DNA from 2 places in the Variovorax sp. UC74_104 genome. Region 2 is predicted to be linked to the other one. Evidence: predicted binding sites of a transcription regulator. Region 2 holds the regulator's gene; the other holds the start of a gene.
The links. The regulator FliA, encoded in region 2, starts transcription of late flagellar genes. The targets are predictions, from matches to a motif close to CTAAAGTTTNNNNNNNNNNNGCCGNTA.
Positions count from the first base shown of each region.

Region 1 (14,954 bases), 330 kb from region 2:
CAGCACCTTGCCGGCTTCTGTGGGCGTCACGCCGCGCTTGGTGCGCACCAGCAGCTGCTGGCGCACTTCGCCCTCGAGCGTGGCCAGCTGCTGGCTCAGCGCGGGCTGGGCGATGAAAAGAACCTCGGCCGCCTGCGTGAGGCTTCCGATGTCCACGATCTTCACGAAATATTTGAGGCGTCGCAGGTTCACACCTTGTCCCCAAGCAAAAGCCAAGCCTAGCACCGGCCCCGCGCGGCGGATATGGGTGCTCACCATGAGCCATAAGCTGCGCCTATACGACCAGTGCAATCTCGTCTTGGCCTCGCGGGATCGATGTGCGTACCGTTCGGTCCATGCAAGCCACTACCTCCAGCGCCGACTCCAACGTTGCCTCCCGCATTGCCGCCCGCGTGCGGCGCATCAAGCCCTCGCCCAGCACCTCGGCGGCCGACCGCGCCAACGAGCTGCGCAGGCAGGGCAAGTCGATCGTGAACCTCGTGGTGGGCGAGCCCGACTTCGACACGCCGGCCCACATCCGCCAGGCCGCGGCCGCGGCCATCGAGCGCGGCGCCACGCGCTACACGCTGATGGCCGGCACGGTGGAGCTGCGCGAAGCCATCGTCGCCAAGCTGCAGCGGGAGAACGGGCTGAGCTACGCGATGAACGAGATCATCGCCACCAGCGGCGCGAAGAGCGCCATCTACAACGCCTTCGCGGTCACGCTGGAGCCGGGCGACGAGGTGATCATCCCGGCGCCCTACTGGGTGTCGTATCCCGACATGGTGCTGGCCTGCGAGGGCACGCCCGTCACCGTGGCCTGCCCCGAGGCCAACGGCTTCAAGCTGACGCCCGCGCAGCTCGAGGCGGCCATCACGCCGCGCACGCGCTGGCTGCTGATCAACTCGCCGAGCAACCCCACCGGCGCGAGCTACACCGCCGCCGAATACCGCGCGCTGGCCGAGGTGCTGCAACGCCATCCGCAGGTGATGGTGATGACCGACGAGATCTACGAGCACATCCGCTTCGGCAGCGAGCCGCTGCCGCACATCCTGGCGGTGGCGCCGTCGCTGCGCGACCGTACGCTGATCGTGAACGGCGTGTCCAAGACCTATGCGATGACGGGCTGGCGCATCGGCTACGCGGCCGGGCCGGTGGACCTGATCAAGGCGCTGGACACGCTGCTTTCGCAATCCACGGGCAACTGCTGCTCGGTGAGCCAGGCGGCGGCCGCCGCCGCGCTGAACGGCGACCAGCGCTTCGTGGCCGAGAGCGTGGCCGTCTACCGGCAGCGGCGCGACCGCACCCTTGCGCTCGTCAACGAGATTCCCGGCCTGAGCTGTGCCACGCCGCCCGGCGCCTTCTACCTGTACATCGACTGCGGCGGGCTCATCGGCAAGACCACGCCCGAAGGCAAGCGGCTGCAGGAAGACGGCGACGTGGTGATGTACCTGCTCGAAAGCGAAGGTGTCGCGGTAGTGGCGGGCACGGCCTACGGACTCTCTCCCTACTTCCGGCTTTCCATTGCCACATCGCTCGAGACGCTGGAAGAAGGCTGCCGACGCATCGCGCGCGCCGTGGCCGCGCTGCGCTGAAGACTTAAAGACCAGGACGCATCCCATGCCCTACAAAGCCATCCGCAAGAACCCCTCGGCCCCGCAGGCGGCGCCGCACATCATCGCCGCGCTGCACGACATCCCGGTGGCCGCGCTCAGCGACAACATGCACCGCAACATCGGCAGCGTAGGCCTGCAGCCCTACCACCGCCCCGGCCACAAGACCATGGCGGGCACGGCCGTCACCGTGAAGACGCGCGGCGGCGACAATCTCACGCCCATGCGCGCCTTCGAGTTCTGCCGGCCCGGCGACGTGCTGGTGATCGACGCGGACGGCGACGTCGCCAACGCCGTCATCGGCGGCATCCTGTCGTTCTATGCCGCGACCATCGGCACCGTGGGCCTGGTGCTCGACGGCGCCATCCGCGACGTGGCCGAGATCCGCGAGCGCGACTACCCGGTGTACGCGCGCGGCGTGAACCATCGCGGCCCCTACAAGGACGGCCCCGGCGAGATCAACGTGCCGGTGTCGGTGGGCGGCATGATCGTGAACCCCGGCGACATCGTGGTGGGCGACCAGGACGGCCTGATGGCCTTCTCGCCCGACGAGGCCGAGTTGCTGATCGAGAAGGCCCGCGCGCACCTGGAGACGGAGGCGCGCACCATCCAGGCGATGAAGGAAGGCCGGTGGGACCGCAGCTTCCTCGATGCGCTGGAAGCGCGCTGCGCGAACTAGACACCCCCAGGCTTCGCGCACTTCGTGTCGCTGCGCCAACCCCCTCACCGGGGGCGACACCTGCGGCCCGGCGAAGCCGGTTCCGGCGGTGTCCCACGAACAAGCCGTGCCAGTCAGGCGACCGAGGAGCTTTCGCTGACCAGCCCCCACAACGCCTCCGCCACCGGCGCCATCTGCGCCTGCTGGCGGTACAGGCGTATGTCCACCGGCACGCGCCAGCCGCCCGCGCCGGCATCGACCAGCGCACCACCGCGCAGGTCGTCGGCCACCAGGCTCATCGGCAGCCATGCGAGGCCTCGGCCTTCGAGTGCCATGGTGCGCAGCAGCGCGGCATGGTGGGCGGTGAAGACGACCGAAAGCGACGCGCCGAAGTCCTTGCCGAACTCGCTGTCCTGCATCGCCCGCATGATCCGGCCGAGCCCCGAGGCTTCGCTGTAGGCGAGCACGGAGGGCGAGCGGCCCTCGCCCAGCGCATGCTGCGGCGCGCCCCTCGCGTCAGGTGCGCTCACGGGCACGAGCACGTCCTCGCTCAGCCGCAGCACCGGGTACTGCGCCTCGTCGAGCCGGCCCGGCGCATCGGCATGGCCGTGGCACAGCACGAACTGCACGCGGCGCTGCAGCATCAGGTCTTCGCAGGCGTAGGAGCTGTCGGAGATGGTCTGTATCGGCCCCATGCTCAGCCGCGATTCGACGCTCGCCAGCCAGCGCGGAAAGAAGGTCAGCGAGAGCACGTGCGTGGCCGCGAAGCTCAGGCTGGCCGCGGCCAGGTCGTGCGCGGCGCGAGCCTTGATGCGCGCGGCCTCCAGGCCCGCGAGCACTTCCTGCAGCAGCGGCTGGAAGCGCTTTCCCGCGGCGGTGAGCGCGGTGGGGTGCGCGCTGCGGTCGAACAGGTCGACGCCCACCCATTCCTCCAGCGAGCGGATGTGGCGGCTGAAGGCGGGCTGTGCGATGGAGCGCGCCTGCGCGGCGCGCGAGAAGTTGCCGGTCTCGGCAAGGGCCAGGAAGTCTTCCAGCCATTCGAGGTCGAGCGGTCGGTTGCCGGGGCCCATGCGCTGCGCGATCGGTCGGGTTGAATAGTTGTATGCGATTCGAGTATTGGACGGCCCGCACCCCGCCGGCAAAAGATGCACCCATTCCTGCACCTTGAACCACACGGAGACACAGCATGCCTTCCATCGCGAATTATCGCGGGATCATTCCCGCCATTTCCTGCCCCTTCACGGCCGACCACCGCATCGACGAACCCGCCCTGCGCAAGCTGGCCTCGTGGCTGGCGGGCCATGACGGCGTGGTGGCGATCATGACCAACGGCCACACTGGCGAGGTGTTCTCGCTCACGCCGTCGGAGCGCGCCGAGGTGACGCGCATCGTCGCCGACGAGCTGCGCGGCCGCATGCCGGTGATCTCGTCGATCGTCTGCGAAGGCCTGGCCGAGGCCGCCGAGCACGCCCGCGCCGCGCAGGCCGCCGGCGCGGTGGCGCTGGACGTGATGCCGCCGCACCACTGGCTGCGCTTCGGCTTCACGCCCGGCCACGCGCTGCAGTACTTCGATGCCATCCACCGCGCCGCGCCCGAGCTGGACCTGGTCTGCCACGTGTACCCGGCCTGGACGCGCGCCTCGTACTCGTCGCAGCTGCTGGCCGAGCTGGCGCGCCTGCCCTACCTGCAGGCCTTCAAGGTGGGCCAGCGCGACATGAACAAGTACGCCCGCGACATCCAGGCGATCCGCGAGGCCGATGCCTCCAAGGCCATCCTCACCTGCCACGACGAGTACCTGCTGGCCTCGATGGTGCAGGGCGTGGACGGCGCGCTGGTCGGCTTCGCGACCTTCATTCCGCAACTCATCATCGACCTGTGGAACGCGGTGAAGGCTGGCGACCTGAAGAAGGCGATGGCGGTGCAGGCGCTCATCACGCCGCTGAAGGACGCGGTGTACGGCGGCGGCGAACCCACCGGCGAGGCCCATGCGCGCATGAAGGGCGGCATGTACCTGGCCGGCGTGCTGGAGAACGCCACCGTGCGCCCGCCCACCGAGGCGCCGAACGCGCGCGAGATGGACGCGCTGCGCGCCGCCGTCGAGCAGGCCGGCCTGTCGAAGCGCTGACCGCCGGGGGCCGCCGCGCCCCCGCCAAAAGAACACAAGGAGACAAGAGACATGCAACGCAAGCACTTCCTTCGCGCCACGCTGGCCGCTCTCGCGCTGGCCGCCGCATCGACTACCGGCTTCGCCCAGAACTGGCCCGTCCGGCCGGTGCGCATGGTGATTCCCTTCCCGCCCGGCGGCACGCTCGACACCATCGGCCGGCTGCTGGCGCAGAAGCTCGGCGAGCAGACGGGCCAGACCTTCATCGTGGAGAACCGCCCGGGCGGCAACGGCGTGATCGGCGCCGACGTGGTGTCGAAGGCGCCGGCCGACGGCTACACGCTGCTGTTCAACGCATCGACCTTCACGACCGCGCCGATGACCATGAAGTCGGTGCCCTACGAGGTGGTGAAGGACTTCACGCCGGTGGCGCTGGTGGCCAAGGCCCCACTGTCGGTGGCGGTCAACAAGAACCTGCCGGTGAACGACGTGAAGTCGCTCATCGCCTACGCCAAGGCGCACCCCGGCAAGATGACCTTCGCAGTGGGCTCGATCGGCTCGGCCGGGCACCTGTCGACCGAGCTGCTCAAGCGCGCGGGCGGCGGGCTCGACTACCTGATCGTGCCGTACAAGGGCACGGCGCCGGCCTTCCAGGACCTGATCGGCGGGCAGATCGACGGCTTCATCGACCCGATCCTCGGCTCGCTGCAGTACCACAAGAGCGGCATGCTGAAGGTGATCGCCGTGACCTCGGCCACGCGCGCCAGCAGCCTGCCGAACGTGCCCACGGTGGGCAGAGCATCCCGGGCTACGAGTTCTACAGCTGGTACGGCCTGTGGGGCCCGGCGAAGCTGCCGGCCGCCATCACGCAGCGGCTGAATGCGGAGGTCAACAAGGCGCTGGGCACCGACATGCGCGAGACGCTGGGCGCGCAGGGCCTGCTGCTGACGCCGGGCAGCGTCGAGGACTTCGCGAAGTTCCAGGCCGAGGACATGGCGCGCTCGAAGAAGATCATCACCGAGGGCAACATCCATGTCGAATGAGCTCGCCGCAGCGCCCCATGCGGTGGTGACGGGCAGCAGCGGCGGCATCGGCCGCGCCATTGCCGCGCACCTGCTGCAATCGGGCTGGCGCGTGAGCGGGCTGGACCTGGCCGCGCCCACGCTGGCTTCCCACGCGGGCTTCACGCACGTGGCGGTCGACCTGAGCGATGCCGGCGCCATCGCGCGCACGGCCGCGACGCTGCACGACGCCAGCGCGCTGGTGCACGCGGCCGGCGTGCTGCGCGTCGGCCCGCTGGGCGAACTCGATCACGCGGGCGGCGAGCTGATGTGGCGCCTGCACGTGGATGCGGCCACGCGCCTGGCCGACGCGCTCGTGCCCGCGATGGCGGCGCGCGGGCATGGCCGCGTGGTGTTCGTCGGCAGCCGCGTCGCGCAGGGCCTGCCGGGGCGCGGCCAGTACGCCGCGACCAAGGCCGCGCTGATCGCGCTCGCGCGAAGCTGGGCCGCGGAAGTGGCGGCGCGCGGCGTGACCGTGAACGTGGTGTCGCCCGGCGCAACGCAGACCTCGATGCTGCAGGACCCGGCCCGCGCGGGCAGCGCGCCGCGCCTGCCGCCCATCGGCCGCCTGATCCAGCCCGAGGAGATCGCCGCGCTCACCGGCTTTCTTCTTTCGCCATCGGCGGCGGCCATCACCGGGCAGGACATCCCGATCTGCGGCGGCTCCTCGCTGCACCTCTGACCCTCTTTCGCTTCCCTTCTTTCCACCCGGAACCCGACCATGAAAATCGTCAACATCCTCGAATCCACCCGCCCCATCAAGTCGGACATCCGCAACGCCTACATCGACTTCTCGAAGATGACGCTGAGCCTCGTCGCGGTGGTCACCGACGTGATCCGCGACGGCAGGCCCGTCGTCGGCTACGGCTTCAATTCCAACGGCCGCTACGGCCAGGGCGGGCTGATCCGCGAGCGCTTCCTGCCGCGCCTGCTGGAGGCCGAGCCGGCCTCGCTGCTCGACGAGACCGGCGACAACCTCGATCCGCACAGGATCTGGGCCCGCATGATGATCAACGAGAAGCCCGGCGGCCACGGCGAGCGCTCGGTGGCCGTCGGCACCATCGACATGGCCGTGTGGGACGCCACCGCCAAGATCGCGGGCAAGCCGCTCTACCAGCTGCTGGCCGAGCGCTACGGCACCGGCAAGCCGGACCCGCGCGTGTTCGTCTATGCGGCCGGCGGCTACTACTACCCCGGCAAGGGCCTCGAAGGCCTGCAGCGCGAGATGACCAGCTACCTGGAGCGCGGCTATTCGGTGGTCAAGATGAAGATCGGCGGAGCCACGCTGGCCGAAGACTGCGAGCGCATCGAGTCGGTGCTGAAGATCCTCGGCCCCGGCCAGCAGCTCGCGGTGGACGCCAACGGCCGCTTCGACCTGCCCACCGCCATCGACTACGGCCGCGCGCTCTCGCAATACCCGCTCTTCTGGTACGAGGAAGCCGGCGACCCGCTCGACTACGAACTGCAGGCCAAGCTCGGCGAGGTGTACGCCGGCCCGATGGCCACGGGCGAGAACCTGTTCTCCATGCAGGACGCGCGCAACCTCATCCGCCACGGCGGCATGCGCCCCGACCGCGACTGGCTGCAGTTCGACTGCGCGCTGAGCTACGGCCTCGTCGAATACCTGCGCACGCTCGACATGCTCAAGGAGAACGGCTGGTCGCCCTCGCGCTGCATTCCGCACGGCGGCCACCAGATGTCCCTGGCCATCGCCGCCGGCCTCGGCCTCGGCGGCAACGAGAGCTACCCCGACCTCTTCCAGCCCTACGGCGGCTTCCCCGACGGCGTGAAAGTCGACAACGGCTACGTCACCCTGCCGCCGCTGCCCGGCATCGGCTTCGAAGGCAAGGCCGACCTGATCGCAGAGATGCGCGCCCTCGCGGCCTGAGCGATCCCTGCCTTTTCGCGGGACGCCGCGGAACCGGCTTTGCCGGGCCGCAGGCGTCGCCCCCCGGCGAGGGGGGTTGGCGAAGCGACACGAAGTGCGCGAAGCCTGGGGGGAGTACCAGGTTCAAGGATGAAAACCGGAGCGGCGCACCACGGGCTCCCACTGCGCACGGTAGGTCTTCAGCATCTGCGTCGTTTCCGCCGCATTGCTCGCCACCGGCGTGATGAAGAGCGACTCGGCGACCTTGTGCAGGCTCGGGTCCTTCATCACGTCGCGGATCGAGTTGGCCAGCAGCTGCACCTTGGCGGGCGGCATGGCGGACGGCGCGAAGAAGGTGTTCCAGCCGTCGGCGTCGATCTTCATGCCGGCCTCGCTGAAGGTCGGGATGTTGGGCGCGAAGCCCGCGCGTTTCTTGCCGGACGTAGCCAGGATGCGGATCTTGCCGGCCACGTGCTGCGGATAGAGCGAATCGAGCGTGTCGATGGCAATCGGCAGGCTGCCGTTGACGAGGTCGGCCGCCAGCGGCGCGGAGCCGCCATAGCCCTTGATCTGCGGCTGCACGCTCAGCGCGTCGCCCACCATCAGGCCGAAGAAGTGCGGCAGGCTGCCGGTGGCGGGCACGCCGAAGACGGCCTCCTCGGGGTGCGCCCACAGGCGGCCCACCAGGAACATCGCGCGGTCGAGCTGGAGCTTGCTGCCCACGGCCAGCGCGAAGTCGTAGCTGCTGACCTGGGAGACGGGCACGAAGTCCTTGTCGGGGTCGTAGCCGGCGTCCTTGATGACCAGCGGCGCGACCACCATCACGGCAGGGTTGCCGAGCATCAGCACGTTCTGGCCGGCGGGCGCGCGCTTGACTTCCTTGGCCGCGAGGCGGCCGCCCTCGCCGGGACGGTTCTCCACGCTCACCTGCACGCCCAGCTTCGGCGTGAGCCGCTCGGCGATCAGCCGTGCGATGCGGTCGGTGCTGCCGCCGGGCGCGTAGCCGACCACGAGGGTGAGCGGACCGCCGTCCAGCGCGGCGGGCGCCTGGGCGTGGGCCAGGGGCGCGCAAGCGGCGAGGGCCATGCCCCCTGCCATGATGAGCTTGCGCCTGGAAAGAAATGCGGGCATCGGGGATCTCCTGCGGACATTGGTCGTGAACGGGAATGCGCGGGTTTCACGGCGAAAATCGCGCGTCAAGACTGTTTCCGCTCGTTCAAATTTGTTACTGGTTTATACGTATGGGCAAACAGTTGATCTAATCAATCAACTGCCCGCCGAGGCGGGCGAACCACACTCACCGCGCCTTTCCGCCACCCGTATGCAACAAGTTTTTCCCGACGCAGAAGCCTTGCGCGCGCCCCATTCCCTGGACGACCTGCTGCTCTATCGCATGACCCGCGCCGTTCGCGCGGGCAGCGGCATGGCCACCCGGCTGGTCGAGGGCGGCTTCGGCATCACGCGCCGCGAGTGGGGAATGATCGCCACGCTCGCGCAGGAGGGCGAGATGACCTCGTCGGCCCTCGCCGCGCTGCTGCACCTGGACCGGGTGCGCACCTCGCGCGGGCTGCGCAGCCTGGTCGAGAAGAAGCTGGTGCACCGGCGCCAGAACGCGGAGGACCGGCGCGAAGTGCACGTGCGGCTGAGCGCCTCGGGCCAGCAGCTGTTCGGCCGACTCTTCCCGCGCATCGCGGGGCTGAACACCGAGCTGCTGGGCGGCATCTCGCCCGAGGACCTGGACGCCTTCCTGCGCTGCCTGCAGCACCTGGAGCAGCGCGGCGAACAGCTTCTCGCGCAAGGGATGGTGGCGGAGAAGGCCGACCGGCGATCCGGGGGCACGCGGCACCGGTGGCCGGAGCGCGGCGGCTGACTCAGGCCTGCACGTCCACGTTGCCGCCGATCAGGCCGCCGCGGCTGCCGCCGGTGCGCGGCGCGGCGGTGGCGCTTTCCTCCATCGACGCCATGGCGCTCTTCTGGAGGGCGCCCATGCGCAGCGCGTTCATCTGCTGCTGCAGCATGGCGAGCTGGACCGCCAGCGCCTCGAGCTGCTGCTGGATCAGCTTGCGCGCCTCGCCCTCGGGCGTTTTGAGCAGCAGGCCCTGCGTTTCCTCGATCTGCTTCTGCGTCGCCGTGATCTGACGCTGGATCTTCGCGATCTCGGCGTTCGCGTCGGCCCCGCTCCTCGCGCTGCCGGCCGCACCGATGGCATTCACCATTTCGATCCTCCTTGGTCGTGTTCGAACAGGGGTTATCGGCATCCGGCGCGAAAAATGAAGGGTAGCCGCCCGCCTTGCATGACCGCGTTCGCGAACTAGACTGAAGCATGAGGGCACCCGCGGTGCCGGGGGCCAAGGAGCCTGCCATGTACAAGCGTGTTCTTGTGGCAACCGACGGCTCGGCGCTGTCGGAGCAAGCGGTCAAGGCCGCCATCGACCTGGCCCTTCTGACCAACGCGGACCTCGTGGGCGTCACCGTCGCGCACATCGAGCCGGTCGGCTACTTCGAGGGCTCGATGATGCTGAGCCAGCGCGACATCCAGGAATCGCAGGCGCACACCGACCGGGCAGCGCAGCAGCTGGTCGACAAGGTGGCCGCCACCGCACTCGCCAGGGGCGTGCGCAGCGCGCAGGCCATCGTCATGCGCTCGAACCAGGTGGCCGAGGCCATCATCACCACCGCGAAGAACCAGCAGTGCGACCTGATCGTGATGGCCTCGCACGGGCGGCGCAGCCTGGCGCGCCTGCTGATGGGCAGCGAGACGCTGCACGTGCTGACGCACTCGCACATTCCCGTGCTGGTGCTGCGCTGACGGGAGGCCGCAGGAGGGAGTCAGTTGATGATCTCTCCCATGCCGACGCGCACGCGCTCCCTGAGCTGGCGGATGTACTCCTCGTCGAAGGGTTCCCAGGTCTCCAGCTCGCCGACGATCCGCAGCGGCTCCCGGCTTCGGTACGAGCGCGTGGGATTGCCCGGGAACTTCTTGTCGGTGACGTTGGGGTCGTCCTCGTAGGCGCCCGTGGGTTCGACGATGTAGACGCGGCAACGGCCCTCGCCCTTCGCCATTTCTGCAGCCAGCCCGGCGCCCTTGGGCCAGGCGGTGAAGTAGATGTGGTTCATGACGACGCGGCCGTCGTAGTTCGACCTGAAACCGGCCGTGAGCAGGTCTCCCGGCTGAAGATCCGCGCGCGTGCCGTGGAAGAAGGGTCCTGCGTCCGGGATTGCCATCGCGGGTTGTTCCTCTGCGGAAAGGAAAAGCCGTGGAGTCTACTCGTGCCGTTCGTCGCGGACGCCGTCCGGAAAGCAGGCCCGCGCACCCCGGCGCCCGTCTCCGTCAGGTGTACCGCTTCTCCAGCGCATCCCACTCGGGCTTGCCCACCAGCCGCTGCCGCTCCGCAAAGGGCGTGACCAGCCCGCTGGACTCCTGCACTTCCTTCTCGTCGCGCAGCACCGTCAGCGCCTTCTGCATGCCCGCCACCGCGCCTTGCAGCGCGGCGTTGGCATACAGGACGATGCCGTAGCCCAGCTCGCCGAGTTCGGTGGCGTTGAAGATCGGCGTCCTGCCGCCGATCACCATGTTCATGAGCTGCGGCCTGTCCAGGCGCTTCGGCAAGGCCCGCACCTCTTCCTCCTTCGTCACGGCCTCGACGAAAAGAATGTCTGCGCCGGCCTCGGCGAACTTCTGCGCACGCTCGACCGCGGCCTCGAAGCCGTGGACGGCGGCCGCGTCGGTGCGGGCCATGATCAGCAGGTCCTGGTCCTGGCGGGCGTCGACGGCCGCCTTGATCTTGCTCACGGCCTCCTCGGTGGAGATCACCTCCTTGCCCGAGAAATGGCCGCAGCGCTTGGGCGCCACTTGGTCCTCGAACTGGATGCAGTCGGCGCCGGCGCGCTCCAGCGTGCGCACCGTGTGGCGCACGTTCAGCGCATTGCCGAAGCCGGTGTCGGCATCGACGAGCAGCGGCACCGAGACCGCGTCGCGGATGCGCGCGGTGTGGTCTGCTATTTCCGTGAGCCCCATGAAGCCCTGGTCGGGCATGCCGAACCACATGTTGGTGACGCCCGCGCCGGTGATGTAGATCGCCTTGAAGCCCAGGTCTTCGATGACCCTGGCGGACAAGGCGTTGAAGGCACCGGGAACGATCAGGCCGCGGCGGGCCTGCGCGAGGGACTTGAGTTGCTTGCGGGTGGACATTCGGAAAACACTCCAATCAGAAACTGTCGCCGGGCACGCGCACCCAGCCTTCCATCAGCACACGGGCGCTGCGGCTCATCAAAGCCTTCGTCACCACCCATTCGCCGCCGCTCCTGCGGGCCTCGGCGCCGACGCGCAGCGTGCCCGAGGGATGGCCGAAGCGCACCGCCGCGCGTTCGCCGCCGCCGGCTGCGAGATTGACCAGCGTACCCGGAATGGCCGCCGCCGTGCCTATGGCCACCGCGGCCGTGCCCATCATGGCGTGGTGCAGCTTGCCCATCGACAGCGCACGCACGAGCAGGTCGACCTCCGCCGCGCGCACGGCCTTGCCGCTGGAAGCCGTGTAGTCCTTCGGCGGCGCGACGAAGGCCACCTTGGGCGTGTGCTGGCGGGTGGCCGCTTCGGCGATGCTCTCGATGAGGCCCATCTTCAGCGCGCCATGCGCGCGGATCGCCTCGAACATCGCGAGCGCCCTGGCGTCGCCGTTGATGGCGTCCTGCAGCTCGGTGCCGGTGTAGCCGATGGCTTGCGCTTCCACGAAGACGGTCGGGATGCCCGCGTTGATCATCGTCGCGCGCAGCGTGCCGACGCCGGGCACCTCGAGCTCGTCGACGAGGTTGCCGGTGGGGAACATCGCCCCGCCCGCGCCCTCCTCTTCGGCCGCCGGGTCCATGAATTCGAGCTGTACCTCCGCGGCCGCGAAGGTCACGCCGTCGAGTTCGAAGCCACCGGTCTCCTGCACCGCGCCATTGCTCATCGGCACCTGCGCGACGATGGTCTTGCCGATGTTGGCCTGCCAGATGCGCACCACCGCCACGCCGTCGCGCGGCACGCGCGCGGCATCGACCAGGCCGTTGGAAATGGCGAAGGGGCCGACAGCCGCCGAGAGGTTGCCGCAGTTGCCGCTCCAGTCGACGAAGGGCTGGTCGATCGACACCTGGCCGAAGAGGTAGTCCACGTCGTGGCCGGGCCTGTCGCTCTTCGAAAGAATCACCGCCTTGCTCGTGCTGGAGGTGGCGGCGCCCATGCCGTCGATCTGCTTGCCGTAGGGGTCGGGGCTGCCGATGACGCGCAGCAGCAGCGCGTCGCGCGCCTTGCCGGGCACCTGCGCGGCTTCGGGCAGGTCCTGCAGGCGGAAGAACACGCCCTTGCTGGTGCCGCCGCGCATGTAGGTGGCGGGAATCCTGATCTGTGGTGCGAAGGCCATGGTCTTGCGATTGTCGGGATTGTCGATTCAGGCGGCCACGGGCGCTGCCGATGCGTTCGTGGCGAGGAAGTCCTGCGCGAAGCGCTGAAGCACGCCGCCGGCCTCGTAGATCGACACCTCCTCTGCCGTGTCGAGGCGGCAGGTCATCGGCACTTCGAGCCGCTCGCCGCTGCGGCGGTGGATGACCAGCATCACGTCGGCGCGCGGCTCGCGCGCGCCGCTCACGTCGTAGGTCTCGGTGCCGTCCAGGCCCAGCGTCAGGCGATTGGTGCCGGGCCTGAACTCCAGCGGCAGCACGCCCATGCCGATCAGGTTGGTGCGGTGGATGCGCTCGAAGCCTTCCGCCGCGATGGCCTCGACGCCCGCCAGCCGCACGCCCTTGGCCGCCCAGTCGCGCGAGGAGCCCTGGCCGTAGTCGGCGCCCGCCACGATGATCAGCGGCTGCCTGCGCAGCATGTAGGTCTCGATGGCCTCCCACATGCGCATGACCTTCCCTTCGGGCTCCACGCGCGCCAGCGAGCCGGCGCGCACGCTGCCGTCTTCCTTGCGCACCATCTCGTTCTTCAGCGTGGGGTTGGCGAAGGTGGCGCGCTGCGCGGTGAGATGGTCGCCGCGATGGGTGGCGTAGGAGTTGAAGTCCTCCTCGGGCAGGCCCATCCTGTGGAGGTACTCGCCGGCCGCGCTGTCCATCAGGATCGCGTTGGAGGGCGAGAGATGGTCGGTCGTGATGTTGTCCGGCAGGATCGCCAGCGGCCGCATGCCCCTGAGAGTGCGCTCTCCGGCCAGCGCGCCCTCCCAGTACGGCGGGCGGCGGATGTAGGTGGACGCGGCGCGCCACTCGTACAGCGGCGCGACCTTGGCGGCGGTGTCGGGCCGGATGGCGAACATCGGCTCGTACACCTGCCGGAAGTGCTCGGGCTTCACGCTCGACTTCACGATGGCATCGATCTCCGCGTCGTCGGGCCAGATGTCCTTCAGCCGCACTTCCCTGCCATCGACCACGGCCAGCACGTCGCGCTCGATGTCGAAGCGCACGGTGCCGGCAATGGCATAGGCCACCACCAGCGGCGGCGAGGCAAGAAAGGCCTGCTTCGCATGCGGATGGATGCGGCCGTCGAAATTGCGGTTGCCCGAGAGCACCGCCGTCGCGTAGAGGTCGCGCTCGACGATCTCCTGCTGGATCGCCGGGTCCAGCGCGCCCGACATGCCGTTGCACGAGGTGCAGGCGTAGGCCACCACGCCGAAGCCGAGCCTCTCGAGCTCGCCCATCAGGCCGGCTTCCTGCAGGTACAGCGTCACGGCCTTGGAACCCGGCGCCAGCGACGACTTGACCCACGGCTTGCGCGCGAGGCCCAGCCGGTTGGCGTTGCGCGCCAGCAGCCCTGCGGCGATCACGTTGCGCGGGTTGCTGGTGTTGGTGCAGCTGGTGATGGCCGCGATGATGACCGCGCCATCGGGCATGCGGCCCGGCTCTTCGCGCCATGGCGCCGCGATGCCGCGCGCAGTGAGTTCGGTGGTGGCCACGCGCGCATGCGGGTTCGACGGGCCGGCCATGTTGCGCACCACCGTCGACAGGTCGAAGTGCAGCACGCGCTCGTACTCCGCGTCCTTCAGCGTGTCGGCCCACAGGCCGGCGTGCCTTGCGTAGGCCTCGACCAGCCGCACCTGCTCGTCGCTGCGGCCGGTGAGGCGCAGGTAGTCGATGGTCTGCGAGTCGATCGCGAACATCGCGGCCGTGGCGCCGTACTCGGGTGCCATGTTCGAGACGGTCGCGCGGTCGCCGAGCGTGAGGCTGGCCGCGCCCTCGCCATGGAACTCGAGGTACGCGCCCACCACCTTCGACTGGCGCAGAAACTCGGTCAGCGCCAGCACCACGTCGGTGGCGGTGATGCCGGGCCGGGGCCGGCCCGAGAGCTTCACGCCGACGATGACGGGCAGGCGCATCCACGAGGCGCGGCCCAGCATCACGTTCTCTGCCTCCAGCCCGCCCACGCCGATGGCGACGACGCCCAGCGCATCGACGTGCGGCGTGTGGCTGTCGGTGCCGACCAGCGTGTCGGGGTAGGCCACGCCGCCCTGCGCGTGCACCACCGGCGACATCCGCTCCAGGTTGATCTGATGCATGATCCCGTTGCCCGGCGGGATCACCTCCACGTTCCTGAAGGCCCGCTTCGTCCAGTCGATGAAGTGGAAGCGGTCTTCGTTGCGCCGGTCTTCGATGGCGCGGTTCTTCGCGAAGGCATCGGGGTCGAAGCCCCCGCACTCCACCGCCA
Region 1 covers NZ_CP171978.1:5,968,579-5,983,532, forward strand. The annotation lists gene nac (nitrogen assimilation transcriptional regulator NAC) at 1-192, opposite strand, end outside; gene ACHMXA_RS28085 (aspartate transaminase) at 336-1,574, shown strand; gene ACHMXA_RS28090 (RraA family protein) at 1,600-2,271, shown strand; gene ACHMXA_RS28095 (LysR family transcriptional regulator) at 2,385-3,320, opposite strand; gene ACHMXA_RS28100 (dihydrodipicolinate synthase family protein) at 3,437-4,375, shown strand; partial or broken gene ACHMXA_RS28105 (Bug family tripartite tricarboxylate transporter substrate binding protein) at 4,427-5,397, shown strand; gene ACHMXA_RS28110 (SDR family NAD(P)-dependent oxidoreductase) at 5,387-6,097, shown strand; gene ACHMXA_RS28115 (mandelate racemase/muconate lactonizing enzyme family protein) at 6,137-7,303, shown strand; gene ACHMXA_RS28120 (tripartite tricarboxylate transporter substrate-binding protein) at 7,427-8,413, opposite strand; gene ACHMXA_RS28125 (MarR family winged helix-turn-helix transcriptional regulator) at 8,604-9,152, shown strand; gene ACHMXA_RS28130 (FlxA-like family protein) at 9,154-9,498, opposite strand; gene ACHMXA_RS28135 (universal stress protein) at 9,645-10,091, shown strand; gene arr (NAD(+)--rifampin ADP-ribosyltransferase) at 10,112-10,507, opposite strand; gene ACHMXA_RS28145 (oxaloacetate decarboxylase) at 10,614-11,474, opposite strand; gene prpF (2-methylaconitate cis-trans isomerase PrpF) at 11,491-12,681, opposite strand; gene acnD (Fe/S-dependent 2-methylisocitrate dehydratase AcnD) at 12,709-14,954, opposite strand, start outside.
Region 1: a site for FliA is predicted at 9,532-9,558, ahead of ACHMXA_RS28130 (FlxA-like family protein). Genes of this name have one in related genera too.

Region 2 (14,954 bases):
GACGGCGGTCGGTCCGCTGTTCGCGATGATGGTCGTCGCGGCGGTGCTCGCGCCGATGCTGCTCGGCGGCTGGCTGTTCTCCACCAAGTCGGCCGCACCGAATTTCGGCAAGCTCAATCCGCTGGCCGGCATCGGCCGCATGTTCTCCGCGCAGGCGCTGGCGGAACTGGTGAAGGCGCTGGCCAAGTCGGCGCTCATCGGCGGCGTGGCGTGGTGGGTGGTGTCGCGCGACATCGAGGCGCTGATGGCGCTGATGGCCCAGCCCGCGCAGTACGCGCTGCCGCACGCGATGGTGCTGGTGGCCAAGCATTGCGCGCTGATCGCCGCCACGCTCTTCCTGGTGGCGCTGATCGACGTGCCCTTCCAGCTCTGGAGCTACTACCGCAAGCTGCGCATGTCGCGCGAGGACGTGCGCCAGGAGCACAAGGAGAGCGAGGGCGACCCGCACATCAAGGCCGCGATCCGCCGCCAGCAGCAGCAGATGGCGCGCCGCCGGATGATGTCCGAGGTGCCCAAGGCCGACATCGTGCTGACCAACCCCACGCACTTCGCCGTGGCGCTCAAGTACCAGGAAGGCGGCATGCGCGCGCCGCGCGTGGTGGCCAAGGGCACCGAGCTCGTGGCCGCGCGCATCCGCGAGCTGGCCAAGGAGAACAAGGTGGCGATCCTGGAGGCGCCGCCGCTCGCGCGCTCCCTCTACAGGCACACGAAGCTGGGCGACGAGATTCCCGCCGGCCTCTACACCGCGGTGGCCGAGGTGCTGGCCTGGGTCTACCAGCTCAGGCGCTGGAAGGCCGAAGGCGGCGAAGCGCCGCGCGCGCCCACCGACCTTCCGGTTCCCGCAGACCTTCAATACAACGCCGCCGATGCGGCAGAGCAAGCCGCATGAACGCGATGACAAACCTGATGCGCCTGCCCGCGCGCTTCTTCCCGGGCTCGCAGCTCAAGGGGCTGGCCGGGCCGATCCTCATCATCCTCATCCTGAGCATGATGGTGCTGCCGCTGCCGCCGTTCCTGCTCGACCTGCTGTTCACCTTCAACATCGCGATGTCGGTGATGGTGCTGCTGGTGAGCATGTACACGATGAAGGCGCTGGACTTCGCCGCCTTCCCGGCCGTGCTGCTGTTCTCCACGCTGCTGCGCCTGTCGCTGAACGTGGCCTCCACGCGCGTGGTGCTGATGAACGGCCACACCGGTCCCGACGCGGCGGGCAAGGTGATCGAGGCCTTCGGGCACTTCCTGGTGGGCGGCAACTTCGCCGTGGGCGTGATGGTGTTCATCATCCTCGTGCTCATCAACTTCATGGTGATCACCAAGGGCGCGGGCCGCATCGCGGAGGTGGGCGCGCGCTTCATGCTCGACGCGATGCCGGGCAAGCAGATGGCCATCGACGCCGACCTCAACGCCGGCCTGATCGGCGAGGACGTGGCCCGCAAGCGCCGCACCGAGGTGGCGCAGGAAGCCGACTTCTACGGCTCGATGGACGGTGCCAGCAAGTTCGTGCGCGGCGACGCCATTGCGGGCCTGCTCATCATGGTGATCAACATCATCGGCGGGCTGGTGGTGGGCATGGTGCAGCACGGGCTGGACTTTTCCACCGCGGGCAAGACCTACACGCTGCTGGCCATCGGCGACGGCCTGGTGGCGCAGATCCCGGCGCTGGTGATCTCCACCGCCGCCGGCGTGATCGTCTCGCGCGTGACCACCGACGAGGACGTGGGCAGCCAGCTCACGGGCCAGCTCTTCTCCAACCCGCAGGTGCTGTTTCTCACGGCCGGCATCGTCGGCCTGCTGGGCATGATCCCCGGCATGCCGAACCTGGCCTTCCTGCTGATCGCGGGCGGGCTGGTGTGGCTGGGCCGCGGGCTGCTGCAGCGCAAGCCGAAGCAGCAGGCTGCGCAGGAAGCCGCGGCCGCTCAGGCCGCGAACATCGCCGCGTCTTCCGCCGAGACGGCCGAGGCCACGTGGGACGACGTGGCCATGGTCGATCCGCTGGGCATGCAGGTCGGCTACCGGCTCATTCCGCTGGTGGACCAGTCGCAGCAGGGCGAACTGCTGGGCCGCATCAAGAGCATCCGCAAGAAGATCGCGCAGGAAGTGGGCTTCCTGGTGCCGGTGGTGCACATCCGCGACAACCTGGAGATCAAGCCCAACACCTACGTCATCACCCTGAAGGACGTGGAGATCGGGCGCGGCGAAGCCTTCCCCAACCAGTGGATGGCCATCAACCCCGGCCAGGTGACGGGCTCGCTGCCCGGCACGCCCACGCGCGACCCGGCCTTCGGCCTCGCCGCGACCTGGATCGACGCGAGCCTGCGCCAGCAGGCGCAGGTGTACGGCTACACGGTGGTCGATGCCTGCACGGTGATGGCCACGCACCTGAACCACCTGATACAGACGCATGCCGCCGAGCTGCTGGGCCGCCAGGAAGTGCAGCAGCTGCTCGACCAGATCGCCAAGACCGCGCCCAAGCTCACGGAAGACCTGGTGCCCAAGGTGCTGTCGCTCAGCACGCTGCACAAGGTGCTGCAGAACCTGCTCGACGAGGAAGTGCCGATCCGCGACATGCGCACCATCCTCGACGTGATGGCCGAGTACGCGCCGACCGTCAAGGACCCGACCGAGCTCACCACGCTAACGCGCCTGGCGCTGGGCCGCGCGATCACGCAGCAGCTGTTCCCGGGCGACACGGAGATGCAGGTCATCGGCCTGGACGGCTCGCTCGACGGCGTGCTGCAGCAGGCCCTGGGCAACAGCAGCGGCATCGAGCCCGGCATCGCCGACAACCTGCTGCGCCAGGCACAGGCCGCCATCACCCGCCAGGAGCAGATGGGCCTCGCGCCCGTGCTGGTCGTGCAGCACTCGCTGCGGGTGCTGCTGTCGCGCTTCCTGCGGCGCAGCCTGCCGCAGCTCAAGGTGCTGTCGCACGCAGAGATTCCTGATTCCCGAACCATCAAGGTCACCACCGCCATCGGAGGACGAGGTTGAATTCCCCCCCAACAGACAGACGTGCGCACCACCGCGCGCAAATTCGTAGCGGCCACCAGCCGCGAAGCCCTGCGACTGGTGAGGGAGGCGCTGGGCGCCGACGCCATCGTGCTCACGCATCGCGCGACCGCCGAGGGCGTGGAGATCGTCGCCATGGTCGAGGGCGAGGTGCAGGGCGTGCTTCAGGGCAGCGCGCCTGCGAAGCCCGTGGCTGCCGCGGTGCCTTCGATGCCCGTTGCGGCGCCGGTCGCCCGCGTGGCGCCCGCTCCCTTGCCGACGGTTCCAGTTCCTGTTCCGGCCCCGGCGCCGGTCGCCTCGATGCAAGCACCGCTGCCTGCACAGGCACCCGTGCAGGTCCATGCGCCCGCCGCCGCGCCGGCCGACACCGTGCTCGAAGAGCTGCACTCCATGCGCGGCATGATCGAGGAGCAGCTTGCCAGCGTGGTGTGGAACGACAGGCAGCGCCGCGACCCGGTGCGCGGCCGCCTGCTGCGCACGCTGCTGGGCGCCGGCTTCAGCGCGCGTCTTTCGAAGGCCATGCTCGAGAAGCTGCCCACCGGCCGCACCTACGCCGAGGGCATGGCCTACGTGCGCTCGGAGCTGATCCGCGCCGTGCCCGTGCATGAGGACGAGGACGCGCTGTTCGCCGCGGGCGGCGTCTATGCGCTGATGGGCCCGACCGGCGTGGGCAAGACCACCACTACCGCCAAGCTGGCCGCGCGCTGCGTGATGCGCTTCGGCGCCGACAAGCTCGCGCTGGTGACCACCGACAGCTACCGCATCGGCGCCTACGAGCAGCTGCGCATCTACGGCCAGATCCTCAACGTGCCGGTGTACGCGGTGAAGGACGCCGCCGACCTGCACCTGGTGCTGCAGGACCTGCGCGAGAAGCACATGGTGCTGATCGACACCGTCGGCATGAGCCAGCGCGACCGCGCCGTGCCGGAGCAGATCGCCATGCTGGGCCAGAGCCCGCGTCCTGTGAAGAAGCTGCTGCTGCTCAACGCCACCAGCCACGGCGACACGCTCAACGAGGTGGTGCACGCCTACCGCCACGGCAACGAACTGGCCGGCTGCATCTTCACCAAGGTGGACGAGGCCACGCACCCGGGCGCGCTGATCGACACCGTGATCCGTCACCGCCTGCCGGTGCACTACATCTCCAGCGGCCAGAAAGTGCCCGAGAACCTGATGCAGGCCGACCGCGCGCAGCTGGTGGACAGCGTGTTCCAGCCGCGCCAGCACAGCCCGCTGTTCGTGCCCGCCGAGGGCGACCTGCAGGAAGACGCCGCTTCTGGCGCCGCCTCGCAGCAGGCGGTGCAGAAGGCGCAGGGCGAGACCGACCTGCTGCGCCTGAAGTACCAGAACCTGATCCGCGCCATGGCGCACGACGCGCAGGAGCTCGCCACCACCGCGAGCGCGCTGGCCGGCGCGCAGATCGGCTTCGAGCGCGCACGTTCGCTGTGGCGCCAGGCCACCGACGAGCGGGCGGGCCAGAAGGCCGTGCTGCAGGACCTGCTGGTGCACGCGCGCGGCGAAGTGGCCGCCGCCTGCGAAACCCATGTGCTCGCGCTGTGCGGGCAGGTCGGGCTTCGGTCGAACGAGGGCGGGGACGCCTACGAATGCCACGGCAGCCTGCTGCTGTCGGACCGCACGGGCCTGCCGCTGGCGGCGCCCAACCAGTGGCTCTCGACGGCGGCCACGCGCGGCGCCAAGGACGCCGCACGCAAGCCTGGCGCACGCCAGGTGCCCTGGCTGCGCCAGCAGGACTTCGGCCATCGCCCGATGGTCCATCTGCTGACGCGGCTGCCCGGCATCGAGGCGATGGTGCAGTGGCAGGCCGCGGGCCAGCGCTGGCTGGCGCGCGCGCCGGGTTCCACCGCAGTGATCGACATGCGCACCGGCGCGCCCGACACGCTGGCGCGCATGGACTTCGAGTTCGGCGAAGCGCGTCCCGTGCGCTTCCGCGGCAAGGCCGCGCTGCTCGCCGAGTCGCAGGCCGACGTGGTGCTGCGCTTCAACGCGGCCGCCATGGCCGCGGGCATCGCGCGCGACGAGATGCCGGCGCTGCGCTGCGTTGCCACGCGCGTGGTGGATGCGCGCACCGGCAACGTGCTGGCGCAGGTGCACGCGCTTTCGAACATCGGCCCCGAGGTTTCCGCGCGCCAGCTCGCGCAGTGGCTGGGCTGGGCGGTGGACGCCGAGCCCTGCTTCCGCCTGCTGCGCGACGGCGTGCAGCTCGTGGGCGGCATCGGCGAGCTGGGCGATCCGGACATCATGAAACGGCTTCTGATCGCCGGCCAGATGAGCACCACCGTGTGGCGGCTGCTGCAGGCCGAGGGCGAATGGGCCGACCGTGCGCGCGCGCTGCTGGGCCAGCTGATGGGCCGTCCGGCGCGCAACGGCCGCGCCATGAGCGGCAGCGCGCTGTATGCGGGCGTGGGCAAGCTCTTCCTGCTGCTCGATGCGCTGGGCACTGAGTCGACGGCGCCCGTGCAGGCGCCGCGCGAGTCCGCGCAGCCGCAGAAGCTGGAGAAGCAGGATTGAGGGTGGCGCAATGAACAAGCTGGTTGCGGATCAGGCGGACGGCCTGCGACGCCTGCTCGCGCCGACGCAGGCGCGCGTGGTCGCGGTGGCCGGCATGGGGCAGGGCGCGGGCGGCACCACCATCGCGATGAACCTCGCGGTGGCGCTGGCGGGGCAGGGCCGCAACGTGCTGCTGCTCGACGAACACTGTCCGGCCGAAGGCTCGGCATGCGAGGTCTGGGACATCGATCCGCTCGGCAGCCTGGCCGACGTGGCCGGCGGGCGCCTGACGCTCGACGGCGCCGAGGCGCGCGCGGCCTGCGGCGTGCACGTGCTGCCGGCACCGCCCGGCGCGGTGCGTGGCGCCGGCGGCGATCCGCGCAGGTTCTGGTACGACGGCTTCGTCATCGTCGATGCGGCCTTCGACCGCGAGGGCCGGCTGTCGGCGCTCGCGCAGGGCGCGGACGACCTGCTGGTGGTGCTGCAGCCGCATCCCGCGTCGGTCACCTCGGCCTATGCGGGCATCAAGCACCTGCAGCGCGCGCACGGCATGAGCCAGATGCGCTTCCTGGTCAACGGCGTGGTCGACGCGCAGGCCGCGCGCCAGATCATGAACAACCTCGCCCACGCCGGCAGCCGCTATCTCGCGCTGTCGCTGCAGCCTGCCGGCTGGGTGCGCTTCGATCCGCTGGTCGCCGATGCCTGGCGGCTGAAGAAGACCATCGCCGAGGCCTTTCCCGCGAGCCATGCGGCCGTCGACCTGCGGCGCATTGCCGGCGAGATGGACGGCTGGCCGTGGCGCGCGGCAGAGCTTCAGCAGGCCGCGGCCTGAGCCCCGGGGAAGGACGGACCGACGTGTACACCGCACAGGGAACCATCGATAAATCTCACCTGCTGGCGCAGCACCAGCCGCTGGTGCGCCGCATCGCGCTGCAGATGATGGCCAAGCTGCCCGCCAGCGTGGAGCTGGACGACCTGATCCAGGCCGGCATGCTCGGCCTGCTGGACGCCTCCAGCCGCTACCAGGACAACCGGGGCGCGCAGTTCGAGACCTTCGTCAGCCAGCGCATCCGCGGCGCCATGCTCGACGAGCTGCGCGCCGCCGACTGGGGCTCGCGCGGCCTGCGCCAGTCGGCGCGCGGCATCGAGAAGGCCATACAGGCGCTGGGCCACAAGCTCGGGCGTTCTCCCACCGAAGGGGAGATCGCCAAGGAGCTGAAGATGGACATCGAGGCCTACCAGTCGCTGCTGCAGGAGATCCAGGGCTGCCAGCTGCTGTACGTGGAAGACTTCTCCAAGGACGACGCGGACAACGCCTTCCTCGACAGCCATTCGCAGGACGCGCGCAAGGACCGCCGCAGCAGCGACGACCCGCTGGAGCAGCTGCTGGAAAGCGGCTTCCGCCACCAGCTGGTGGACGCCATCTCGGCGCTGCCCGAACGCGACCAGCTGCTGCTGAACCTCTACTACGAGGAAGAGCTGAACCTGCGCGAGATCGGCGCCATCCTCGAGGTGAGCCAGTCGCGCGTGTGCCAGCTGCACAGCCAGGCGATCACCAGGCTGCGCGCCAAGCTCAAGGACTTGCTCTAGGCGGCGACGGCCTCCAGTCGCCGCCCGATTGGGCCTTGTCCGGCAGCGATGCGCGCCCTGCGCTGGCGCGCCGCGCCCGCGCGGGCGGCAAAGCTCGGGCTCTTGCCAAAGACCTCCAAGCAACCTTCCGTCAAGCTGCACGGCGACCGCCCCATCGGCGACTACGCGCTCATCGGCTCGACCCACAGCGCGGCGCTGGTGCATCGCGGCGGCGACATCGAGTGGCTGTGCCTGCCGCGCTTCGATTCCGCGGCGATGTTCGCCAGCCTGCTCGGCGACGAGCGCAACGGCCACTGGTCGATGCGCGCGACCGACCCCAAGGCGCGCGTCACGCGGCGCTACCTGCCGGGCACGGTGGTGCTGGAGACGACCATCCGCGTGCCCGGCGGAACCGCCGTCGTCACCGACTTCATGCCCCGTCCCGCGCTCGACGGCACGCACGAGGTGGTGCGCATCGTGCGGGGCGTGCGCGGCACGGTGGCCATGCACACCGAGTTCCGCATCCGCTTCAACTACGGCGAGTGGTGCCCGTGGATGGACCGGCGCGACGGCGCGGTGTTCGCCACCGCCGGGCCCGACTCCGTGCGCATCAGCTCCGGCGTGCCGCTGACCAACGAGAACTTCGCGAGCTTCGCCGACTTCACCGTGTCGGCGGGCCAGTCCATCGCCTTCAGCCTCGACTGGTTTCCCTCGCACCTGAAGCCGCCGGTGACGCGCGACGCCAATTCGTTGCTGGCGCGCACCGTCGCCGAATGGAGCGCATGGACCGAACGCTGCGGCTACCACGGCGAGTTCCGCGAGCCCGTGATGCGCTCGCTGCTCACGCTCAAGGCGCTCACCTACGAACCCACCGGCGGCATCGTCGCCGCGCCCAGCGCCTCGCTGCCCGAGCTGCCCGGCGGCGAGCGCAACTGGGACTACCGCTTCTGCTGGCTGCGCGACGCGGCGCTCACGCTCTACGCGCTGATCGGCTCGGGCTACGTGGAGGAGGCCAGCGCCTGGCGCTGGTGGCTGATGCGCGCGGTGGGCGGCTCGCCCGAGGAGCTGCAGGTGATGTACGGCCTGCACGGCGAACGCTCGCTGACCGAGCTCGAGCTCGGCTGGCTCGCAGGCTACGAAGGCAGCCGTCCGGTGCGCATCGGCAACGGCGCGCACGGGCAGCGGCAGCTCGACGTCTACGGCTCCGTCATCGCGGCCTTCCATGCGGCGCGCAAGGCCGGGCTGGCGGACATGGAAAAGCTCTGGCCGCTGGAGCGCGCCATCGCGAAGCAGCTGATGGAGCTGTGGCGGGAGCCCGATTGCGGCCTGTGGGAAGTGCGCGGCGAGCCGCGCCACTTCGTGCACTCAAAGGTCATGTGCTGGCTGGCCTTCGACCGGGTCATCGCGAGCGCCACCGAGTTCGGCCTCGAAGGCCCGGTCGCGCGCTGGCGGGAGGTGCGCGACGAGATCCATGCCGAGATCTGCGCTCGCGGCTACGACGCCGCGTCCAATTCGTTCATGCATTACTACGGCGCCGACACGGTGGACGCCGCGCTGCTGTGGATGCCGCTGATCGGCTTCCTGCCGATCCACGACCCGCGCGTGCAGGGCACCATCGCGCGCATCGAGAAGGAGCTGATCTTCAACGGCCTGGTGTACCGCTACCGCACCGAGAAGGGCGTGGACGGGCTCGGCGGCGGGGAGGGCGCGTTCCTCGCGTGCAGCTTCTGGCTGGCGAACGTGTATGTCGCCATGGGCAGGCTGCGCAAGGCGCGGGCGCTGTTCAAGCGGCTGCTGGCGCTGGCCAACGACCTGGGGCTCTACGCGGAGGAATACGACCCGGTGGCGCGCCGGCAGCTGGGCAATTTTCCGCAGGCCTTCTCGCACATCGGGCTGATCAACAGCGCGCACGCGCTGGTGTCGGCGGCCGGCGGGATCTGGGAGCTGGCGGACCTCGACGGCAAGGCGTCGGTGCGGAAGCAGAAGGAGAAAAGGAAGAGAGAAGAGGCGCCGAAGGCGCCCGTCAGGAAGCGTTCGCGAGCGCGAACTCCTCGGCGCTGAACACGGTGTGGAAGACCGTGCCGTCGAACATCTCGAAGAGCTTCTTCGAGACCTCGCGGCTTTCGTGGCGCACCGGCGATTCGAGCGCGCGGGCGATGTCCTCGCGGCTTGCGTAGCGGATCGACAGCACCATCGCCAGCTCGGGGTCGCTCACGTCGCTTTCGAGCTGGCGCAGCACGCGCACTTCGAGCGCGCCGGGAAAGCGGGTCCACAGCGGCACCAGCCTGTCGTGCACGTGGCGGTCGAAGGCTTCTTCCATGTCGGCCTTGACCCGGCCCCTGAAGAATGCGCAGCGGATGAACATGGGTTCTCTCTTTCCTGTGTGTGTTCGCGTGATGAGGAGGCGAGAGCGGTTCAGCCGCGCTCGTAGCCGCTGAACTGCCGCATCATCTCGGCCGTGTCCCGCGCGCCGAGTCCGGCCGCGACGAAGGCGCGATGCAGCTCCGAGACAGCGCCCGCCAGCGGCAGCGGCAGGCGCTGGCCCTGCGAGAAGGCCTGCACCGCCTCGAGGTCCTTGAGCATGTTGTCGATGCGGCCGGTGGGCGTGTAGTCGCGCGCGGCCATCCTGGGGCCGAATTCGCGCAGGATCTGGCTGTCGGCGCGTCCGCCGGACAGCGCGGCGGGCAGCTTCGACGCATCGACGCCGCCGGCCTCGGCCAGCCGCACCGCTTCCGCCACGGCCTGGAAGCCGATGGCGCACAGCAGCTGGTTGACCAGCTTTGTCGTCTGGCCCGCGCCGCTCGCGCCCATGTGGGTGTAGTTGGCGCACAGGCTGTCCATCACCGCGCGTGCGCGCTGCACGTCTTCGGCACTGCCGCCGGCCATCACCGTGAGCTGGCCCAGCAGCGCCTTGGGCGCGCCGCCGGAAAGCGGCGCATCGACGAAGCCCATGCCCGTGCGCTCGCGCAGCGACTGCGCGAGCCGGCGCGTGGAAGGAGGGTCGATGGACGACATGTCGATCAGCAGCCGCTGCGGTCCGCGGGCATGGCGGCGGCGATGCCGTCGTCGCCGAAGATGGCGCGCTCCACCACCGCGGCCGAGTTGAGGCTGGTGATGACGAAGTCGCTCGCGGCCGCCGCCTCGCGTGCCGTGGCTGCGGCCGTCGCGCCGTGTTCCGCCAGCGCCGCCACCTTGGCGGCGTCGAGGTCGAACACGCTCACGCGGTGGCCGCATTCGAGCAGCCGGCGCGAAATGGCCGAGCCCATGATGCCGACGCCGATCACGGCCACGCGCGTCGTCGGGGCGGTCGTCTTCGTCATGCGAAGGCCTTCACGGGATGGCCGGTTTGGGCCCGCGGCACGGTGTTACAGGCTCGCGGTGATACCGCCGTCCACATACAGGATGTGGCCGTTGACGAAGCTCGATGCGTCCGAGGCCAGGAAGATGGCCGCGCCGCCCAGTTCTTCCACGTCGCCCCAGCGGCCCGCGGGCGTGCGGCCCGAGAGCCATGCGGTGAAGGCCTCGTCGGCCACCAGTGCCTGCGTGAGCTCGGTCTTGAAGTAGCCCGGGCCCAGGCCGTTGACCTGGATGCCGTGCTTGCCGAGGTCGATCGCCATGCCCTTGGTGAGCATCTTCACCGCGCCCTTGGTGGCCGCATAGGGCGCGATGCCCGGGCGGCCCAGTTCGCTCTGCACCGAGCACACGTTGATGATCTTGCCACGCTTGCGCTCGATCATGCGCTGCGCGACGGCGCGGCCCACCAGGAACACGCTGTCGATGTTGGTGGTGGTGATCTTGTGCCAGGCGTCGACCGGAAATTCGGCGAAGGGCCCGCGATGCTGCATGCCGGCGTTGTTCACGAGGATGTGGATGGGGCCGATGCCGGCTTCGATGGAGGCCACGCCGGCTTCCACCGCGGCGGCGTCGGTGACGTCGAAGGCCGCGGCTTCGGCCGCGATGCCCCGGGCGCGCAGGGCGTCGCGGGCTGCGGTGAGCGCGGCGGCATCGCGCGCATTGAGCACGACGCGGGCGCCCGCGTTGCCCAGCGCGCCAGCCAGCGCGAAGCCGATGCCCTTGCTGGAGCCGGTGACGAGGGCGGTGCGCCCGGAGAGGTCGAACAGTTTCAAGGGGAGTTCCTGGGTCCTGGGTGAGGGGCGTGACTGGCGAAGAAAGTTACCGGTATCTTTTGATTTCGTCAATGGGTAAAACCTTCGCTGGCTTTGCAGGGGCGCATCGATTAAAGTTACCGGTATCAATTGACTCGGACCGCTGCCCCCAGCAGGAGACACCCGCTTGACCGCTACCGCCGCCGCTTCCCCGCATGTGCTGATGATGGGCGCCTACCCCGAGTGGGACATGGCGCCGATGCGCGAGTCCTACACCCTGCACCGCCTGTGGGAGGCACCCGACCGCCAGGCCTTCATTGCCGCGCACGCGCAGGAGATCCGCGCGATCGCCACGCGCGGCGAACTTGGCGCGAGCGCCGAGCTCATCGCGGCGCTGCCCAGGCTGGAACTGGTCGCCTGCTACGGCGTGGGCACCGACGCCATCGACCTCGCCGCCTGCCGCGCGCGGGGCGTCCGCGTGACCAACACGCCCGACGTGCTCAACGGCGACGTGGCCGATCTCGCCGTGGGCCTCATGCTCGCGGCGCAGCGCCGCATTCCGGCGGGCGACGCCTTCGTGCGAAGCGGCGCATGGGCCAATGCCGCCATGCCGCTGGCCACGCGCGTCTTCGGACAGCGCGTCGGCATCGCGGGCTTCGGCCGCATCGGCAGCACCATCGCGCGGCGGCTCTCGGGCTTCGACGTCGAGGTGGGCTACTTCAGCCGCACGCCGAAGGCGGAGAGCCCGCACCGTCACTTCGCCAGCCTGGCCGCGATGGCCGAATGGTGCGACGTGCTCATCGTCATCCTGCCCGGCGGCGATGCCACGCGCGGCATCGTGAATGCCGAGGTGCTGCGCGCGCTGGGGCCCAAGGGCTGGCTCGTGAACGTGTCGCGCGGCACCACGGTGGACGAAGGCGCGCTGCTGCAGGCACTGGAGACGCGCGCGATCGCCGGTGCGGCGCTCGACGTGTTCCTCAACGAGCCGGGCATCGACCCGCGCTTCGCCGCGCTCGACAACGTGGTGCTCACGCCGCACCACGGCAGCGGCACCGAACAGACGCGCCGCGCCATGGGCGAGCTGGTGCGCCGCAACCTCGAGGCCCGATTTCGCGGGCCTGCCCCTGATCACCCCCGTCGCCTGACACCTGACACCTGACAGAGAGAGAAGGAAAAGAACCATGCGCCTGCGTTGCATGTGCCTCGTGATCCACGCCCCCGACGACCTGCGTCTGGACGAACAGGATGCCGGCGAGATCGGCCCCGGCCAGGTGCTGGTGAAGGTCGGAATGGGCGGCATCTGCGGCTCCGACCTGCATTACTTCCACAACGGCGGCTTCGGCACCGTGCGCATCAAGGAACCGATGGTGCTGGGCCACGAGGTGGCCGGCACCGTGGTGGCGGTGGCGCCCGGCGTCGAGAACGTGCGCATCGGCGACAAGGTGGCCGTCAACCCGAGCCGCCCCTGCGGCGCCTGCAAGTTCTGCCTGGAGGGCCTGCCCAACCAGTGCCTCGACATGCGCTTCTACGGCAGCGCGATGCGCACGCCGCACGTGCAGGGCGCGTTCCGCAACATGCTGCTGTGCGAGGCCACGCAATGCGTGAAGGTGGCCGACCACGTGCCGCTGCGGCTGGCCGCGCTGGCAGAGCCGTTCTCGGTGGGGCTGCACGGCGTTTCGCGCGCCGGCCCGCTGTTGGGCAAGCGCGTGCTGGTGTCGGGCTGCGGGCCGATCGGCGTGCTCGCCATCGCGGCGGCGCGCGCGCGACGGCGCGGCCGAGATTACCGCCACCGACGTGGTCGACGAGCCGCTGGCCATCGCACGCGCCATGGGGGCCGACAACGCCATCAACGTCGCGCAGGACAAGGACTGGGTCTCGCGCTACTCGGCCGATAAAGGCACCTTCGACGTGATGCTCGAATGCTCCGGCAACGAGCGCGCGCTGCGCGACGGCCTGGAGGTGATGCGTCCGCGCGGCGTGGTCGTGCAGTTGGGCCTGGGCGGCGACGTGAGCATTCCGCAGAACATGGTGGTGGCGAAGGAGCTCAGCATCTGCGGCTCGTTCCGCTTTCATGCCGAGTTCGCGCTGGCGGTGAAGCTCATCAACGAAGGGCGCGTCGACCTCTCCCCGGTGGTGTCGCACACCTTCCCGATGCTGCAGGCGCGCCAGGCCTTCGAGCTGGCGAGCGACAGGCGCAAGGCGATGAAGGTGCTGATTGACTTTGCAGGAGATGCGGCGCAGGCGGAGGCCGTCGCCGCCTGAGCATCGGGCTCAGCCCCGGTGCAGCAGGGTGCCCGGCGCGTCGAGCTCGGCCTTCAGCACATTGCCGTGCGTCGAATCGGTGACGAACAGCGTGGACCTGTCCGGCCCGCCGAACGCGATGTTCGTCGTCGAGGCTCCCACCGGGCCGCGCAGCACCACGACCGGCTCCGCGCGCGCATTGAGCACCCAGACGATGCCCAGGCCAGGGTTGGCGATCAGCAGCCGCCCTTGCGTGTCGACCGCGAGCCCGTCGGGGCCGCTCGGGCCGTAGGAGGTGAAGAACTGGCCCACCTTGGCGACGCTGCCGTCCGCGAGCAGCGGCACGCGCCAGATGCAGTTGCCTCGCGTCACGGCGAGGTAGAGCACCTTGCCGTCGGGCGAGAGCGCCACGCCGTTGGGGCTCGGCACGTTCGACAGCAGCAGGTCGAGTTGTCCGTCGGGCCGCAGGCGATACAGGCGCCCCGATGGGTCGTGCAGCCCGCTCTGGCCCTGGTCGGTGAAGTAGACGTTGCCCCGCGTGTCCAGCACCAGGTCGTTCACGCCCTTGAAGCTCTCGGTGTTGCGCCGCCGCAGGTGCGGCGTGACGCTGCCGGTGCGCACGTCCACGCGCATCAGGCCGTTCTTGTAGTCGGTGACGAGCAGCGTGTTCGCATCGATGAACTTCATGCCGTTCGGCTCGCCGTCGTACTCGGCAACCAGCGTCCATTCGCCTGAGGCGTTGATGCGGAAGATGCGACCGAAGGGAATGTCCGAGACGTAGAGATTGCCGGCGTCGTCGAACACCGGCCCTTCGAGGAATGAGTCGGTCGGCTGGCCGCCGCGGTTGGCATCGGCCCAGCCGCTCGGCTCGCGGCGCCGGAAATGCTCTGGCATGCTGGTGAAGGTCTGGAGCTCCAGCACCTGGGGCGCTTGCAGGAAGTACATGTGGGTCTCCTAGTCTGCGCGGATCAGGCGGCCGCGAATCCATAGAGTCTCGCCGGGTTGTCGACGAGGATGCGCCTGCGAACGGCCTCGTCGCCGCACCAGGCTGCGAGCACGTTGGCGAGCGCGGCGTCGTCCACCGTTCCCGGCGTCTCGGTCGTGTGCGGCCAGTCGCTGCCCCACACCAGCCGCTCGGGTGCGGCCTCGACCAGCGCCCTGCCCAGCGCGAAAGCATCGCGGTAGGCGGGCGCGCCGTCTTGCGAACGCATGTAGACGCCGGAGAGCTTCATCCATGTCTTGCCGCCGTCGAGCAGCCGCCGCGCCACGGTGAACGCCGCTGCATCGGCGCCTTCGGCCGGATCGATGCGCGCCATGTGGTCGATGACCAGCGGCACCGGCAGGGCGGCCAGCACCGGCTCGAGCTCCACCAGCTGCTCCGGGTGCACGAACACCTGGATGTGCCAGCCCAGCCGCGCCACCTTGCGCGCCAGCGTCGTCAGCATCCGCGGCGTGGTGACGCCCCAGGACTGCGGCGTCACGAAGTTCACGCGCAGGCCGCAGACGCGCTGCGCCGCGAGGCGG
Region 2 covers NZ_CP171978.1:5,640,283-5,655,236, reverse strand. The annotation lists gene flhB (flagellar biosynthesis protein FlhB) at 1-889, shown strand, start outside; gene flhA (flagellar biosynthesis protein FlhA) at 886-2,988, shown strand; gene flhF (flagellar biosynthesis protein FlhF) at 3,010-5,535, shown strand; gene ACHMXA_RS26455 (flagellar biosynthesis protein FlhG) at 5,546-6,346, shown strand; gene ACHMXA_RS26450 (RNA polymerase sigma factor FliA) at 6,370-7,104, shown strand; gene ACHMXA_RS26445 (glycoside hydrolase family 15 protein) at 7,207-9,144, shown strand; gene ACHMXA_RS26440 (hypothetical protein) at 9,107-9,448, opposite strand; gene ACHMXA_RS26435 (NAD(P)-dependent oxidoreductase) at 9,499-10,098, opposite strand; gene ACHMXA_RS26430 (NAD(P)-binding domain-containing protein) at 10,104-10,403, opposite strand; gene ACHMXA_RS26425 (SDR family oxidoreductase) at 10,449-11,210, opposite strand; partial or broken gene ACHMXA_RS26420 (2-hydroxyacid dehydrogenase) at 11,377-12,334, shown strand; partial or broken gene ACHMXA_RS26415 (L-idonate 5-dehydrogenase) at 12,371-13,451, shown strand; gene ACHMXA_RS26410 (SMP-30/gluconolactonase/LRE family protein) at 13,461-14,375, opposite strand; gene ACHMXA_RS26405 (amidohydrolase family protein) at 14,399-14,954, opposite strand, start outside.